4 regions of the Streptomyces sp. C36 genome follow, and region 2 is predicted to be linked to each of the others. Evidence: riboswitches for the same ligand, from Rfam matches in the RefSeq annotation. Region 2 holds a riboswitch; each other region holds the start of a gene.

Region 1 (4,065 bases), on a different contig from region 2:
GGCGCCGAGGCCGCGCTCGACCGTCTGGCCAGGCTGGTCGGCGAGGGGCTCGAGGAGCTCCCGGAGACCGTCTGATCCACCCGGATCCCGTCCCGCCGCCGCACGGTGGGTGCACGACGGGGCCGCGACCGCCCCGAGGGCGCCGCGGCCCCGTCGTCGTATGCGCGGCCGGGGACCGCCACGAATTCCCGGCCGCTATTTCTCCATGAATAGCGGCGGGTTGTTAAGAACGGGCGATCGCGGTGTTTACGGATTGTTTCGGCGGGCGCACCTGCTGGGCGACCTGCGCACGGCGCGAGCGGAATTCACCGGCGCCACGGTCCGCGCGGGCCGCGGCGAGCGCCCGGGCCCGCTCGGCGTCACCGCGGGCCACGGCGTCCACGAGCGCACCGCACGCCTCCCATGCCTCCAGGGGCCGCGCGGGCGGCTCGGCCACGTAGACCCAGGCGATCTTGCGCCGCAGCTGGGTGAGCAGCGTGGCGAGGCTGGGGCTGCCGGAGGCCTGGGCCAGGGTCTCGTCGAACCAGTCGCCGAGCGGCCGCAGCTCGCCCGTGCGGCCCGCGCGGGCCCGCTCCTGGCCCAGGCGGACGAGGCCGCGCAGGACCTTCAGATGGGCCTCGGTGCGCCGCTGCGCGGCGCGTGCGGCCCCCAGCGGCTCCAGCAGGGCGCGGACGTCGAGGAGGTCCGCCGCCTCCTGCTCGGTGGGTTCGGCGACGCAGGCCCCGGCGTGCCGGCGGGTGGTGACGAAGCCCTCGGAGGCGAGGGTGCGCAGCGCCTCGCGCACGGGCACCCGGGAGACGCCGTAGCGGCGGGCGAGGAGTTCCTCGATGAGCCGGCTGCCGGGCGGGAAAACCCCGGAGACGATGTCGTCGCGAATCGCCGTGCACACGGCGTGCGCGGAAATACGGCGGCTCCCCTGCGCCGCTTCACCACCGCCGTTCACGTACGGCCCCGCATGGCTGTACCTCCGCCTTACGACTTAATCTCCCGCGATGCGCGGCCGATTGACACCCGTTCAGCGACTCTATGGCAATCCCCGGCGATTTCCGATGGCGCCGGGGATTCATGGATATTTTTTGGCCAACGCCGGTGGGCGGGACGACGACAAGGCCCCGGCCGGGGGCCGGGGCCTTGCGTGAAGTGCGGTGCCGCGAAGGCGGCGGGACCTACAGGCTGACGCCGTGCGCGCTCATGTAGGCGATCGGGTCGATGTCGGAGCCGTAGCCGGCGCCGGTGCGGGCCTCGAAGTGCAGGTGCGGGCCGGTGACGTTGCCCGTGGCGCCCGAGAGGCCGATCTGCTGGCCCGGGGTGACCGTCTGGCCGACGGAGACGTCGAGCGACGACAGGTGGGCGTACTGGGTGTAGGTGCCGTCGTTGTGCTTGATGACGACGTTGTTGCCGTACGCGCCGCCCCAGCCGGCCTCGACGATGGTGCCGGCGGCGACCGCGTGGACCGAGGTGCCGGTCTCGGCGTGGAGGTCGATGCCGGTGTGGCTGCCGGAGGACCACAGGCCGCTGGAGGCCTTGTAGGAGGTGGAGACGTAGGAGCCGTCGAGGGGGCTCACATAGGTGCCCAGGCGCTTGCGCTCCTCGTCGCGCGCGGCACGCTCCTTGGCCTCGCGCTCCTCCTTGATCTTGCGCTCGGCCTCCGCGTGGCGCTCCTTGGCGTCGGAGGCCTTCTTCTGGGCGGTCTCCTCGGCCTGCAGGCGGGCGGCGGCCTCGTCGGCGGCGCTGCGCTGGGTCTCGGCCTGGGCGCCCACGTTGTCGGCCATGACGTCACTGATGACGACGGCCTGGGTCAGCCCGGTGTCCTCGGGACCACGCGAGTCGTCGGAGGCGGCGAAGGCCGGGGCGGCGACGCCGGCGACCACACCGGCGGCAGTGAGGGTGGCTATGCCCGCGACGTTGGCGCTGACGCGCGCGGCTCGGCTCGGACGACGGTGCTTCCCCATGGCTGGGCGAATCCTTTCCTTCCCTCTCGCCTACCGGGTTAGCTGACGGGTTCGGAGCAGGAAGGTCTCCTACGGCTCCCTCGTGAAAGGGGGCCGATTCACCCCAGGGACATGTGGGTCCCCGGCTCCCCTCGCTGGTGCTTCGGGGACTCGGCGATGGCTGCCCGGGACCGCGGATGCGGCTCCGATCTGACGGACTGCCGCCCTGACGCTAATCGGCGTCAGATTCGAACGGCAAACAGATCCGGGCTTTTATGACGTACGCCACACGACCAACATGCAACCACTGCGCGAAATCGGGCATAAAGGAGGCGCGTGGGTCTCACTCGACCCACGCGCCTCACTTGTCCGGCAATGTCCGGCTCAGCGGCCGGACGGAACAGGGGGGTTGAGCCCCTGTCAGCGTCCGCCGAAGGCCGCTGGGCCTGGCCGGTCCTGGCCGGTCAGGCCGGGATGACCGTCACCTCTCCGAGGCCCAGCGCCTTGACGGGCTCGGTGATCTCGGAGGCGTCCCCGACGAGGACGGTGACGAGCCGGTCGGCCGGGAAGGCGTTCACGACGGCCGCCGTGGCCTCCACCGTGCCGGTGTCGGCGAGGCGTTCGTACAGCCGCGCCTGGAAGTCGTCCGGCAGATACTGCTCGACCTGGTCGGCGAGGGTGCCCGCGACGGCGGCGGCCGTCTCGTACTTCAGCGGGGCGACGCCCACCAGGTTCTGCACGGCCACGTCCCGCTCGGCCTCGGTCAGGCCCTCGGCGGCGAGGGTGCGCAGCACCGCCCAGAGGTCCTCGAGCGCCGGACCGGTGTTGGGGGTGTCCACGGAGCCGCTGATGGCCAGCAGCGACAGGCCCGTGCTGTCGGGGGCGGAGCGCAGGACCTGGCCGAAGGAGCGCACGCCGTAGGTGTAGCCCTTCTCCTCGCGCAGGACGCGGTCCAGGCGGGAGGTCAGCGTGCCGCCCAGGCAGTAGGTGCCGAGCACCTGGGCGGGCCAGACGCGGTCGTGCCGGTCGGGACCGACGCGGCCCAGCAGCAGCTGGGTCTGGACGGCGCCGGGGCGGTCCACGATCACCACGCGGCCGGTGTCGTCGGCGGTGACCGACGGCACGGGGCGGGGCTGGGCGGCGGACCCGGTCCAGGCGCCGAGGGACTCGGTGAGCGCCTGGTCCAGGTCGACGCCGGTGAAGTCGCCGACGACGACGGCCGTGGCGGTGGCCGGGCGGATGTGGGCCTCGTAGAAGGCGCGCACGGAGGCGGCGTCGATGCGCTCGACGGTCTCCTGGCTGCCCTGGCGCGGCCGCGACATCCGGGAGTCCGCCGGGAAGAGCTGGGCGGACAGCGCCATGGCGGCCCGGCGGGCGGGGTTGGCCAGCTCGTGCGGGATCTCGTCGAGGCGGTTGTTGACCAGGCGCTCGACCTCGTTGTCCGGGAAGGCCGGGGCGCGCAGGGCGTCGGCCAGCAGGCCCAGGGCCTTCGGCAGGCGGGAGGCCGGGACCTCCAGGGACAGCCGCACGCCCGGGTGGTCGGCGTGCGCGTCGAGGGTGGCGCCGCAGCGCTCCAGCTCGGCGGTGAAGTCCTCGGCGCTGAGCTTGTCGGTGCCCTCGGAGAAGGCCCGGGCCATGATCGTGGCCACGCCGTCGAGGCCCTCGGGCTCGGCGTCCAGGGGCGCGTCCAGGCAGATCTCGACGGCGATCACCTGCTGGCCGGGGCGGTGGCAGCGCAGCACGGTCAGGCCGTTGGACAGCTGCCCGCGCTCGGGGGCCGGGAAGGCCCAGGGAGTGGCCTGTCCCGGCTCGGGCTGGGGGTGGAAGACCATCGAAGGCGCGGTCCCCGGGATGCTCGCGGCTGCGGCGTCGCTCACTGAGCCGTCTCCTCTTCCTCGTTCTTGTCGGCGCCGGCGTCGGCCTGGGGCGCGGTCGGCTCGTAGACCAGCACCGCGCGGTTTTCGGGGTGCAGCCGGGCCTTGGCGACCGCCTGCACCTCCTCGGGGGTGATGTCCAGGACGCGCTGCACGGCGGTGAGGGCCAGCTGCGGGTCGCCGAACAGCACGGCGAAGCGGCACAGTTCGTCGGCGCGGCCGCTGACGGTGGCGAGCCGGTCCAGCCACTCGCGCTCCAG
Region 2 (4,065 bases):
CGGTGCGCGGGGGGGGCGTCAGGGAAGCGCTCGGCGCTGCTGCCCGTCGGAGGAGTCGATGTCTTCCCAGAGGTTGCTGTACCAGGGGCGGTCGGCCGCGCCCCGGTCCCTGGGCGGCTTGGTGGGACCACCGCCGCCCACCACGCTGTAGCCGGTCTCCCCCGGGCGGAGGTAGTGCAGGTGCTCGCGCGCCTGCTGCTCGACGTACGCGGGGTCCTCCAGCCGGGCCTTCTCGTCGCGCAGCCGCTTCACCTGCTCGCGGGCGTTCTCGGTCTGGCGCCGCTGGTCGGCGATGTCCGAGCGCTGGGTGACCCACTGGCGCATCGGATAGGCGAGGGCGACGACGAGGGAGCAGACGACGAGCGCGAGCAGCGCGGCGCGTCCCGTGAGCCGGCTGCGCCGCTGCGGCCGCGCCCGGTAGACCCGCGCGACGGCGGGCCCCTGCACGATCGCCGTGCCGAGCGCCTTGAGCCTGGTCGCGGTGGAGAACCGGTCCGCGCCCACGTCGCCTCCCCAGTGAGTCCTCGGAGTCCTCTACGAACGTACGTCCCCGGACACGGTACGGGACCGCGGCCGGGGACGTACGGAGACTGGCGAGAGCTCAGCCCTTAAGGCTCAGCCCGTGGAGCTCAGCCCTTGAAGCGCGGGAACGCCGAGCGGCCCGCGTACACCGCGGCGTCGTCGAGGATCTCCTCGATGCGCAGCAGCTGGTTGTACTTGGCGACGCGCTCGGAGCGGGCCGGGGCACCGGTCTTGATCTGGCCGCAGTTGGTGGCGACGGCCAGGTCGGCGATGGTGACGTCCTCGGTCTCGCCGGAGCGGTGCGACATCATGCACTTGAAGCCGTTGCGCTGGGCCAGCTCGACGGCGTCCAGGGTCTCGGTCAGCGAACCGATCTGGTTGACCTTGACCAGCAGGGCGTTGGCGGAGTTCTCCTCGATGCCACGGGCGAGGCGCTCGGGGTTGGTGACGAACAGGTCGTCGCCGACGAGCTGGACCTTGTCGCCGAGCTTCTCGGTGATGGTGTTCCAGCCGGCCCAGTCGTCCTCGAACAGCGGGTCCTCGATGGAGACCAGCGGGTACGCCTCGACGAGCTCGGCGTAGTACTCCGTCATCTCGGCGGCGGAGCGGTCCTTGCCCTCGAACTTGTAGACGCCGTCCTTGTAGAACTCGGAGGCGGCCACGTCCAGGGCGAGCGCGACGTCCTGGCCGGGGGTGTAGCCGGCCTGCTTGATGGCCTCGAGGATGAGGTCGAGGGCCTCGCGGTTGGAGCCCAGGTTCGGGGCGAAGCCGCCCTCGTCGCCGAGGCCGGTCGACAGGCCCTTGGCCTTCAGGACCGACTTGAGGGTGTGGTAGACCTCGGTGCCCCAGCGCAGGGCCTCGGAGAAGGACTCCGCGCCGATCGGCGCGATCATGAACTCCTGGATGTCCACGTTGGAGTCGGCGTGCGAGCCGCCGTTCAGGATGTTCATCATCGGAACGGGCAGCAGGTGCGCGTTCGGGCCGCCGAGGTAGCGGAAGAGGGGGAGGTCGGACGCCTCGGAGGCGGCGTGCGCGACGGCCAGGGAGACGCCCAGGATGGCGTTGGCGCCGAGCGAGCCCTTGTTATCGGTGGCGTCCAGGTCGAACATGGCCTGGTCGATCAGGCGCTGCTCGGTGGCGTCGTAGCCGACGAGCTCCGGGCCGATCTGCTCGATGACGGCCAGGACGGCCTTCTCGACACCCTTGCCGAGGTAGCGCTTGGGGTCGCCGTCACGGAGCTCGATGGCCTCGAAGGCGCCGGTGGAGGCGCCGGACGGCACGGCGGCACGGCCCGTGGAGCCGTCGTCGAGGCCGACCTCGACCTCGACCGTGGGGTTGCCTCGCGAGTCGAGGATCTCGCGAGCTACGACGACGTCGATGGACGGCACGAGGGTCTCCTTCGTGTGTGCTGGAGTTCTGCAGCACGAGCCTAACGGGCGCCGGAGGCTGCGCCCGCCCTTGGATCGATCAGCGGACCGAAAATTGGCACAAAAGCCAAGATCAGCGGATGAATCGCCGGTGTGTTCGCTCAACGGGGACGGCCGGCACGGGGTTCCGGAGGCGGGAACGACGGAGCCCCGCTCCGATGCGGCTCGGGGGGTAGGCGCATCGGAGCGGGGCGGTCCGTCGGATGAGCGGAAGGCTCGTCCTGGCGGTGGGACCGTCCGGGCGTCCGGACGGGGTCCGGCGGCGGTCAGCTGAGGTGCAGCATCTGCCCGGGGTAGATGACGTCGGCGTCGTCGATGATCTTCTTGTTGAGGTCGTAGAGCTTCGCCCAGCCGCCCTTGACCTTCTTGGCCGTGGCGATCGAGCCCAGGGTGTCGCCCTGCTTGACCTCGTACTCGCCGTCACCCTTCTTGAAGGTCGGGGTCTTGGCGTGCTTGCCCGGGGTCTGCTTCTGCGCGGGCGTCTCGGTGCCCGAACCCGGCTTGGCGTGCTTGCCCGAGGGGCGCTCGCCGCGGTCGGCGTGGGTCTTGGTGGAGGTGTCGCGGTCGCCGGTGGACTTCGACGGCTTGGACGGCTTGGGCTTCGAGGAGCCGCCGTCGACGTCGGGTGCCGGGCCGCCACGGGTCAGACCACCGCCACAGTTGGGCCAGGCGCCCGGACCCTGCAGGGCGAGGAGGCGCTCGCCGACGAGGATCTGCTGGGCCTTGGTGGCCTGGTGCGGGTACGCGGCGTACTTGCCGCCACCTGCGGCGTCCCACGATTCCTTCGAGAACTGCAGGCCGCCGTAGTAGCCGTTTTGGGTGTTGATGGACCAGTTGCCCCCGGCCTCACACTGGGCGACCCTGTCCCAGGCCTGGACAGGGGCGGCGTTGGCGGAGGTCGCGACCATCAGAGGGGCGGCGACAGCCGCGCCGGTGACACCGGCGAGGGTGACGATGCGGACGGCCTTGGACGGACGACGGTGCTTGCCCTTGGACATAAGTCGGTTTCCTCACCGACGCCTACGAGGTGAGCTGTCGGGTTCGGGCTAGTGAGTTCGCCCGGCCCGGTCCGCTCGCGCGCACCGGGCTTCACCCCAAGCCGTCCCGTCCCGTCGGTCGTTGACCGTCGGTGCGTGCCGGCGCCCTACCTGGTTCCCCCGCTCCTGCCAACGGCGCTTGCGCGACGACTCCCCCGACCGCCGGCAGGATTCGGCGTGGCGGTCGAGGTGCCCGCGGTAGCGAGCGGAAACGACGTTAAACACAGGCGGCCGACAGGTTCAAACCCCACTTTTCGGCCACAGTTGCTGGTTACGGCCTACCGAGAACGATCATTCTCGCAGGTGGGAGCGGGTACAAGAGCAACGGACGGGGACACTCCGGGCGTCGGGCGACGAGACCCATGTCTCACTTTCGACTGGAACGGACATTCGGCCCGAACCGGCCCGCTACTTACGGATGTCGAGGCGCTGACCGGGCTGGATGAGGTCCGGATCGGATCCGACCGCCTTTTGGTTCTTCTGATAGATCGTCTTCCATCCGCCGTCGACCGCGTGCTCCGATGCGATGGCTGACAGATTGTCACCCGGACGCACGGTGTAGTCGGACGGGCCCGCCGGGTCCGTCCGCGCGTCGCCGCGCGAGGAGCGCTGGGCCTCGTCGCCCGAACGCGACGGCTCGGCACGGTGCTTGCCGGCGCCCGTCCCGGTGCCCGCGTCCGCGCCGGGGGTGGCGCTGTCGGACGGGGTGCCGGGCGTCGGGGAGCCGGAGGGCGCCGGGGAGGTCCCGGGCGTCTGCGACGGGGTCTCCGAGGGCGTGCCGGAGGGCGTGCCCGAGGGGGTCGCCGTGCCGCCGGAGGGCTCCGTGGACGGGTCCTTGCGGTGCTTGCCGCCCTCGCCGGTGCCGGGGCTGCCGGACGGGGTGGGCGTGCCGGGCGTCTGCGACGTGCCGGGCGTGGGCTCGGTGGTGCCGGAGGGCTTGTCGGACGGCTTGCCGGACTCGTGCGCCGGCGTGGAGGGCGTCGGGCGCTCCTTCGCGGACCCGCGCGTGGGCTCCGGCGCGGGGGCCCGGGTGGTGCCGTCGGCGCCGCTGCCGGGGTTCACCTCGGGCGCCGGGGCGT
Region 3 (4,065 bases), on a different contig from region 2:
GAGTCGGGCAGGAGAGCGCACGGTGCGAAAGCGGTGGCGGCGGGAAGGCACCGAAGCGGACCGGCCCTCCGCGCGGGGGCACCAGGCCTCCCGGGCACGCCGGCTGCCGCTCGTGGTCATCGCCGCCGGCGTCCTCTTCGACGTTCTGACGCCCCCCAAGTACTCCTCGGCCCCCTTCTTCGCGTCGGCCCCGCTCATCGCGGCGTCCCTGCTGTCCCCGCGCGGCACTCTTCTCGTCGCGCTCACGGCCCTGGCCGCGATGGTGGGGCTCAGCATCGGCCATCAGGCGCCCGAGACCGGCGAATCCGTGACCGAGGTGGTCACCGTGCTGACCGTCGGCGCCCTCGCCCTCGGCATCAACCACATCGTCCACAGCGGCGACCGGAAGCTGGCCTCCGTACGCGGCATCGCGGAGGCCGCGCAGCGCGCCGTGCTTCCCGCGCCCCCGGCCCGGATCGCCGGCCTGCGCGTCGCCGCCCGCTATGTGGCGGCCCAGGCCGACGCCCGCATCGGGGGCGATCTGTACGCCGTGCAGGACACGCCGCACGGCGTACGCGTCATCGTCGGGGACGTACGGGGCAAGGGGCTCGGCGCGGTGGAGGCGGTCGCGGTGGTGATCGGTGCGTTCCGCGAGGCGGCGGAGCAGGAGCGCACGCTGGAGGGGCTCGCAGCACGACTGGAGCGCGCTTTGCAGAGAGAAGGCGCGCGCCGGGCAAACATCGATCGGACGGAGGGTTTCACCACCGCCGTGCTCGCCGAGGTCCCGCACGGCGGCGGCGCGCTGCGCCTGGTCAACCGCGGCCATCCGCCGCCGCTCCTCGTCTACCCCGACGGCATGATCGGCGAGGCCCGCCCCGCCGTGCCCGCGCTGCCGCTCGGCATGGGGGAGCTGGGCGAGTGGCCGGACCGGGTGGAGGAGTGGGAGTTCCCCGTGGGCGCGACCCTGCTGCTGTTCACCGACGGGGTGAGCGAGGCGCGGGACGCGGGCGGCACCTTCTACGACCCGCGGGGACGCCTGACCGGAAGGCAGTTCAAGAACCCCGACTCGCTCCTGGACACCCTCGTCGCGGACGTCGCCCGGCACGTCGGCGGCCGGACCGACGACGACATGGCCCTGCTCGCCATCCGGCGCGGCGACGGCCGCCACCGCCCCGCCACGGTCACCCACGCGATCAGCCCGGGCACGGCGCGTACGATCCGCGTCCAGCCGGATAACGGCTGACGAACGGTCACGTCCGGCGTATCCCGAACTCACCCCAAGAGGCGGGCGGATTCACGCTTTCGGCTTGGTTTCCGGCCGCCATGTCTATTAACGTTCGATAACGCAGCGCGGACGTTGCAACCGCCGCAAGAGGCGGCACCGCGCCCTTCGCCGAATCCCGTGGATGGAACCGGGGAACCATCAACCTTTGGGGTGAATCGGGCCGTCGAACCGGCCCGTAGGAGACCTTCCTGCTCCGAACCCGTCAGCTAACCCGGTAGGCGAGTCGGAAGGAAAGGAGTGCGCCTCGTGGCGTCCAACAGGCCTGAGCCGGACGGAACTTCGCACGACGGGTACGGCGCGTACGACACGTACGACGCGTCGGGTACGTACGACGCGTCAGGTACGTACGGCACGACTGGCGGCGCGGCCGCCGCCTATCAAACGTACGACGGCCATGACGGATACGGCGGCTACGACGGATACGACGCCGGTCCGCAGTCCTACGCAGACGCCGACGCCGGCGAGCCGGTGAGCGAGTGGAACCCCTCCGAGGACTCGCCGGTGCCCCCGGCCCGCGGCAGACACCGGGTCGTCAAGCAGCGCGGCGGCACGATGGCCCGCAGCGGCGCGGTGCTGGGCGTGGGCATGATCGCGGCGGTGGGGGCGGGCGGCATGGCGAGCGCCCAGGACCGGCCGGCGGCGCCGATATCCGTGCCGGAACTGGCCCAGAAGATCCCGGGCGTCGGCACGCTGATGACCGATGGCGAGAAGGCCGAGGGCGGCACGGCCGAGGACATGACGTCGGCCGCGGTGGCTTCGACGGCCTCGACGGCCTCGACGTCCGGGGGGTCCGCCGAGGTCGCGCCGGAGCCCGCGCACAGCGCCGCCGACGCGGGCGAGGTGCTGCGGGCCCGCATCCTCCAGCAGGCCGAGCGTCAACAGGGCCTCGCGGACGACGCGGCGCGCGAGAGCGAGGAGCGGGCGGCGGCCGAGTCGACGCGCAAGGTGGCCGCGGAGAAGGTGGAGGCCCACGAGGCCCACGTGACACAAGAAGCGCAAGAGGCGGAGCAGGCCGGGAAGGCCGAGAAGGCGGCACAGGCCGCTCAGGCGGTGCGGCCCGGGACGCCGAAGGCCGGCTCGGGACGCGCCGAGGCGGGCCAGGAGGCCGTCGGCGCGGCGGCCGGGGGCCAGGAGAGCGCCCGGCGGGCCGCCCGGGGCACCACCCGAACGACGCCCGTCCGTTCGTACGTCCTCCCCGTCAGCTCGTACACCCTCACCGCCGGCTTCGGCCAGGCCGGCGACATGTGGTCCGCCAACCACACCGGCGAGGACTTCGCCGCTCCGACCGGTACGCCGGTGAAGGCGGTCGGCGGCGGCACGGTCACCCAGGCCGGCTGGGCGGGGCCGTACGGCTACCGGATCGTCCTGACCCTCGATGACGGCACCCAGATCTGGTACTGCCACCTGTCGTCGATGGTCGTGACGTCGGGCAAGGTCGGCGCCGGCACGGTCATCGGGCGGGTGGGGGCGACCGGCAATGTGACCGGTGCGCATCTGCATCTCGAGGTGCGGCCGGGCGGCGGTTCGCCCATCGACCCGCTGTCGTGGCTGCGGGGCAGGGGCCTGCGGCCGTAGGGGGACGCGGTCATAGGGGGCGCGGTCATTAGGGGCGCGGTCATAGGGAGCCGGGGGACGCTCCGTAGGCGGCCGTGCGGACCGCCGCGATCGCGGCGGTCCGCAACCGTAGCGGGGCACCTGGGTTACAGCCGTCGAATATCCCATTTGGTGGGAATGTTCTGCTGCTGATCGGGAAATCAGAGCATGTGACGACGACCGCGACAACGATCACCACGTCGGTGCCTGGGCGCCTGGACCGCCTTCCCTGGTCCCGGTGGCACTGGACTGTGGTGATCGGTCTCGGCACGGTATGGATCCTGGACGGCCTGGAGGTGACGGTCGTCGGGAACATCGCCGGCCGGCTCTCCGAGCAGGGCAGCGGCCTGCCGATCACCTCGGGCGGGGTGACGGGCCTGGCCGCGGCCCTCTATGTGGCGGGAGCGTGTTCCGGCGCGCTCTTCTTCGGCCGGCTGACGGACCTCTTCGGCCGCAAGAGGCTCTTCATGGTCACGCTCGCCGTCTATCTGGGCGCCACGGCGATGACCGCGCTCTCGTACTCGTCCTGGTGGTTCTTCGCGTTCCGCTTCATGACGGGCTTCGGCATCGGCGGCGAGTACGCGGCCATCAACTCCGCCATCGACGAGCTGATCCCGGCCGTCTACCGGGGCCGGGTCGACCTGATCATCAACGGCAGCTTCTGGCTCGGCGCCATCGCGGGCTCGTTGCTGTCGATCCTCATGCTCGACACGAGCATCTTCCCCAAGGGCCTGGGCTGGCGGCTGACCTTCGGGCTGGGCGTCATCCTGGGGCTGGTGATCCTGCTCGTACGGCGCCATGTGCCGGAAAGTCCGCGCTGGCTGTTCATCCACGGCCGCGCCAAGGAAGCCGAAGAACTGGTGACGTCGATCGAGAAGCGCGTCGCCAAGGAGAAGGGCACCGAGCTGCCACCCCCCAAGGGCAGCATCACCATCCGCCAGCGCGAGAGCTTCGGCTTCCGGGACATCGCGCTCACGGTCTTCTCCGACTACCGGCGCCGGGCCGCCCTGGGACTCGCCCTCTTCGTCGGGCAGTCGTTCCTCTACAACGCCATCACCTTCGGTTTCGGCGCCATCCTCACCCGTTTCTTCGGCGTCTCGACCTCCCGCACCGGCTATTACTTCGCCGTCATAGCGGTGGGCAACTTCCTCGGCCCGCTGCTCCTCGGCAAGCTGTTCGACACCGTCGGCCGGCGCATCATGATCTCG
Region 4 (4,065 bases), on a different contig from region 2:
CGGGGGCGCCCTCGGCGCGGGTGACGCGGGACTGGCCCATCGACTCGCGGATGACCTTGCCGCCCCCGAAGACCGCCTCGTCCCCGGCCCGGCCGGGGCCGCCGCAGCGGTCCTCCTCGATCTCGACGACGAGGTCGGTGTCGGCGAGCCGGACGCGGTCGCCGGCGGTCGGCCCGTAGAGATCGGCGTAGGCGGCGCGGGTGAGCTCAGGCATCGAGGGGTCCACCGCATTCGCCGCGCAGGCCCTCGACCACGCGCTTGCCGCCGATGGGGACGAGGGCCACCTCCACCGGGATGCCCGGCTCGAAGCGCACGGCGGTGCCGGCGGCGACGTCCAGGCGCTTGCCGCGCGCGGCCGCGCGGTCGAAGTCCAGGCCGGGGTTCGCCTCGGCGAAGTGGTAGTGCGAGCCGACCTGTACGGGCCGGTCGGCGGCGTTGAGGACGGTCAGCCGGGTGCGGTGCAGTCCTTCGTTGAGCCGTACGGGCTCGGCGGCGTACAGGATCTCTCCGGGAATCATCCGTCTCTCCCCGTCACGCGATGGGTTCGTGGACGGTGACGAGCTTCGTCCCGTCCGGGAAGGTGGCCTCGACCTGGACGTCGTGGATCATCTCGGGGATCCCGTCCATGACTTCGTCGCGCGTGAGCACCTTGCGCCCGGAGGACATCAGCTCGGCCACGGTGCGGCCGTCGCGGGCGCCCTCGAGGATGTGCACGGTGATCAGAGCGATCGCTTCGGGGTGGTTGAGGCGCAGCCCGCGGGCCCGGCGACGCTCGGCGACGTCGGCGGCCACATGGATGAGCAGCCGTTCCTGCTCGTGCGGGGATAGTTGCATGCGTCCCACCTCAACACAGTGTTGACCTGGGGTTCTTCTCCCCGTGGCCGCTGAGTGCAGATTAGGACGCAAGCTTTTCCAACGCGTTAACTCCGCTGACCCGGTCTTTGCGTTGTCATGGCGGGCCCGCCGACCGTCATGGCGGGCCCGGTTGAACCGGACCTGTCGCCTCCATCGCCCCGCCGCCCCGCCGGGGGCGCGGCGGCAGGCCGTCGCCGGGAAGTACTGGATCTCCTCGGACGGATCACCCCGGCTCGCACGCACGACACGTACGGCGCGCTACGAGCCGCGCAGACGCTCGCGATCGCGGCCGCCGGGCCGCGCGCCGCGCTCCCGGTCCCGTACGGACGGGACGAACGCGAGGTGTGCGCGAGCATCCTGGCACGGGCGATGCGGATCTCGGGCGGGGATCAGGGGAGCACGCCGGGTGAAGTCGCCGCCGCCGACGGCGAACTGAGGAACGGAAACATTCATCCCCCGATCTCCTTCAGACAGCGGAGGCGATCGTAGACGGCGCGTGTCGATCACCTCGGGCGGTGTGCTCATTGCGCACCCGGGGAGATCGCTCCGCCGCAGGTGGCGACCTCACCAGGGCGAAGCCGTGACCATCGAACCGCCGCGCGTCCACCCGAATTACTCAGAGGTGACGAGGCTCACATAACGCCGGATCCTCTCGGCCCGGCCGCCGCGACTGCGCCAAGATCCCCCCGACGACAAGACCCCGCCACCACGGCGGGGCGGACCGGGCGGACGCCGAACCCCGCCGCCGCCCGGGACGACGGGTCGACACGATTGCACCGGCGGGGATGGAGGACCCAGGCACGACGGGACGACCGGCACGCGACAACGCCGGTCATCCCTTGGGGTGAAGCCGCTTCGGCGGCCGGGCATTCTTCGCCTGCCCGAACCCGACAGGTCATCCTTCACAGGCGGCTGACGAAGGGTTTGGCATGGGCGCTCACAAACGTCCCTCGATGCTCTCCAAGGCCGGGACCGTACCCCTGACCGTGAAATCCGCCCTCACCCTGGCGGCCGTCGGTGCCACAGTGCTGGCACCCGTCGGCGCGACCGAGGCGGAAGCGGCGACGCTCTCCACCAACGCCCTGCGGATCGCGGCCTCGAAGGCCGGCTCCCCCTACCAGTGGGGCGCGACAGGTCCGTACCGCTTCGACTGCTCGGGACTGACCCAGTACTCCTTCAAGCAGGCCGGAAAACGGCTGCCCCGCACGGCGCAGGACCAGTTCAACCACACCCGGCACATTCCCGGCTTCACCCGTGAGCGCGGCGACCTGGTGTTCTTCCACGGCCGGGGCGGCGTCTACCACGTGGGCATCTACGCCGGGAACAACCAGATCTGGCACGCCCCGAAGACCGGCTCGGTCGTCCGCCTCGAGCGGATCTGGACCCAGAGCGTCTCGTACGGACGCGTCAACGGCTGACCTCATGGGCGCCGGACCGGCAGCGCACCGGAACCCGGCACGCCTCGGCACCCGACGTACGTCCTCGCACCTCTTCCCTCGTCGTGGCACATCTTCCGTGGCAGCGGACCCGACTGCCCCTCGGTGCCCCACCGGCACCCGCAGCACCCTTGGACCCACAGGTCCCCAGCGCGCTCCACGAGAGCGCCGGGCCGGGCGGACGCCTCCGCCCGGCCCCTTCGCGCCGCCGGTCAGCGGACCGGCGGCGTCCACGGCAGACGGATCCACACCGTCTTGCCGCCGTCGGCGGTCGGGGTCACACACAGCCGTCCGCCGTGCTCGGCGGTCAGGCAGCGGATGATGACCAGCCCGCGTCCGTTGTCCCGTTGAACGGCGGCGGGCATGCGCCGGGGGTGGCACGGATGGCTGTCCGTGACCCCGATCCGCAGTTGCTCGCCCCGGTCGAGCCGGAGGTCCACGGTGAAGGTGGGCGACTGTCCGCGGGTGTGCTGCACGGCATTGGTGGCCAGTTCGGAGACGATCAGCCGGACGGCGTCGACGGCCTCCGGGTCGTCGGGCAGGCCCCACTCCGACAGGACGTCCGTGACGTAGCGGCGCGCGGTGGAGACCGAGGCGGGGGCGCTCGGCAGAGTGACGGTTGCTTCCTGGTGGTCTGCCATGGCGCTGTCCCTTTCCCACCGGGACCGGACTTCCGACGCGATGACGCGTGAAGTGCAGTGAAGTCGGGTGCGGTTCCGGCGGCTCTTCGTGACAGAGTGCCACTGATAAGGGTGGTCATGGGCGCGTTCCACCGGATTGTGGATATATCTGTCGCTCGAAGCGGTGAACCCTTCCGCGAGCGACCGGATGGGGGCGCCACACTGGTCTATTGACTCTGCACGTGGGGATTTCAGCGGCGGGGAGGGAGAGCTGATGCGGTACGGACCCGCGGTGCGCCGCCGCAAACTCGGCGCGGAACTGCGGCGCCAGCGCGAACTGAGGGGGATGACCAGCCGGGAGGCCGCCTGCGCGGTGGGCTGGCACCAGTCGAAGGTGAGCCGGATCGAGACGGGCAGCAGTGGCGTGAAGCCCGCGGACGTGGCCCGGCTGCTCGATGTCTACAGCGTCTCGGACCCGGAACTGCGGGCCCTGCTGGGGGCGCTGTGCGGAGCCGGGACGAAGGGCTCGGAGGGCCCGCGGCGCGGCTGGTGGTACGCCTACCGGGATCTGCTGCCTTCGGCGTATCTCGACTTCATCAGCCTGGAGTCGGAGGCCTGTCGTTCGCGGACGCTCGAGACCACGGTGGTGCCCGGTCTGCTGCAGACGCCGGCGTATGCCCGTGCGGTGACCCGGGCGGCGCTGTGCGACCCGCCGGCCGACCTGGTCGAGGAGCTCGTCCGGGTGCGGATGGCCCGGCAGGCGGTCCTCGGCCGCGAACGGCCGCTGGAGCTGTGCGCGGTGCTCGACGAGGCGGTGCTGCGGCACGAGGTCGGCGGGCCGGAGGTGATGGCGGGGCAGCTGCGGCATCTGCTGGACCAGGGGTCGTTGCCGCATGTGCGCCTGCATGTGCTGCCGTTCACCAGCGGCAACCATATCGGCATCACGGGGCCTTTCGTTATCTTCTCATTTCCGCGCATCGCCGATCTGGACGTGGTTGTTCTCGACCATTTGACGAGTAGCCTCTACCTCGAGCAGAAGGAAGACCTCCGGGCCTACGGCTCGGCCTTCGCCACGCTGCGTGCGCACGCCCTCTCGCACGAGAAATCACTGGAATACATCGCCGGGATCAGCGACGGCGCGTAAGGAGGCAACA

The links. Region 2 has a riboswitch for cyclic di-AMP ahead of AB4K12_RS28675 (transglycosylase family protein). Riboswitches for the same ligand answer to the same signal wherever they lie in the genome.
Region 1: it holds a riboswitch for cyclic di-AMP, as region 2 does, so the genes downstream of both, AB4K12_RS10085 (M23 family metallopeptidase) here and AB4K12_RS28675 (transglycosylase family protein) in region 2, are expected to answer to the same signal.
Region 3: it holds a riboswitch for cyclic di-AMP, as region 2 does, so the genes downstream of both, AB4K12_RS16265 (M23 family metallopeptidase) here and AB4K12_RS28675 (transglycosylase family protein) in region 2, are expected to answer to the same signal.
Region 4: it holds a riboswitch for cyclic di-AMP, as region 2 does, so the genes downstream of both, AB4K12_RS29180 (C40 family peptidase) here and AB4K12_RS28675 (transglycosylase family protein) in region 2, are expected to answer to the same signal.

Annotation. Positions count from the first base shown of each region.
Region 1 covers NZ_JBFQGI010000003.1:34,925-38,989, reverse strand. Annotated here, with positions in the region: gene AB4K12_RS10095 (HPr family phosphocarrier protein) at 1-75, shown strand, start outside; gene AB4K12_RS10090 (GntR family transcriptional regulator) at 224-943, opposite strand; gene AB4K12_RS10085 (M23 family metallopeptidase) at 1,167-1,952, opposite strand; cyclic di-AMP (ydaO/yuaA leader) riboswitch at 1,965-2,118, opposite strand; gene AB4K12_RS10080 (M16 family metallopeptidase) at 2,396-3,763, opposite strand; gene AB4K12_RS10075 (M16 family metallopeptidase) at 3,805-4,065, opposite strand, start outside.
Region 2 covers NZ_JBFQGI010000011.1:93,017-97,081, reverse strand. Annotated here, with positions in the region: gene AB4K12_RS28685 (septum formation initiator family protein) at 19-504, opposite strand; gene eno (phosphopyruvate hydratase) at 630-1,910, opposite strand; gene AB4K12_RS28675 (transglycosylase family protein) at 2,216-2,947, opposite strand; cyclic di-AMP (ydaO/yuaA leader) riboswitch at 2,952-3,134, opposite strand; gene AB4K12_RS28670 (transglycosylase family protein) at 3,395-4,065, opposite strand, start outside.
Region 3 covers NZ_JBFQGI010000004.1:586,974-591,038, forward strand. Annotated here, with positions in the region: gene AB4K12_RS16260 (PP2C family protein-serine/threonine phosphatase) at 104-1,222, shown strand; cyclic di-AMP (ydaO/yuaA leader) riboswitch at 1,361-1,500, shown strand; gene AB4K12_RS16265 (M23 family metallopeptidase) at 1,511-2,839, shown strand; gene AB4K12_RS16270 (MFS transporter) at 3,010-4,065, shown strand, end outside.
Region 4 covers NZ_JBFQGI010000012.1:36,059-40,123, forward strand. Annotated here, with positions in the region: gene AB4K12_RS29165 (urease subunit alpha) at 1-214, opposite strand, end outside; gene AB4K12_RS29170 (urease subunit beta) at 207-518, opposite strand; gene AB4K12_RS29175 (urease subunit gamma) at 532-834, opposite strand; cyclic di-AMP (ydaO/yuaA leader) riboswitch at 1,576-1,781, shown strand; gene AB4K12_RS29180 (C40 family peptidase) at 1,785-2,273, shown strand; gene AB4K12_RS29185 (ATP-binding protein) at 2,504-2,932, opposite strand; gene AB4K12_RS29190 (helix-turn-helix transcriptional regulator) at 3,186-4,055, shown strand; gene AB4K12_RS29195 (DUF397 domain-containing protein) at 4,065-4,065, shown strand, end outside.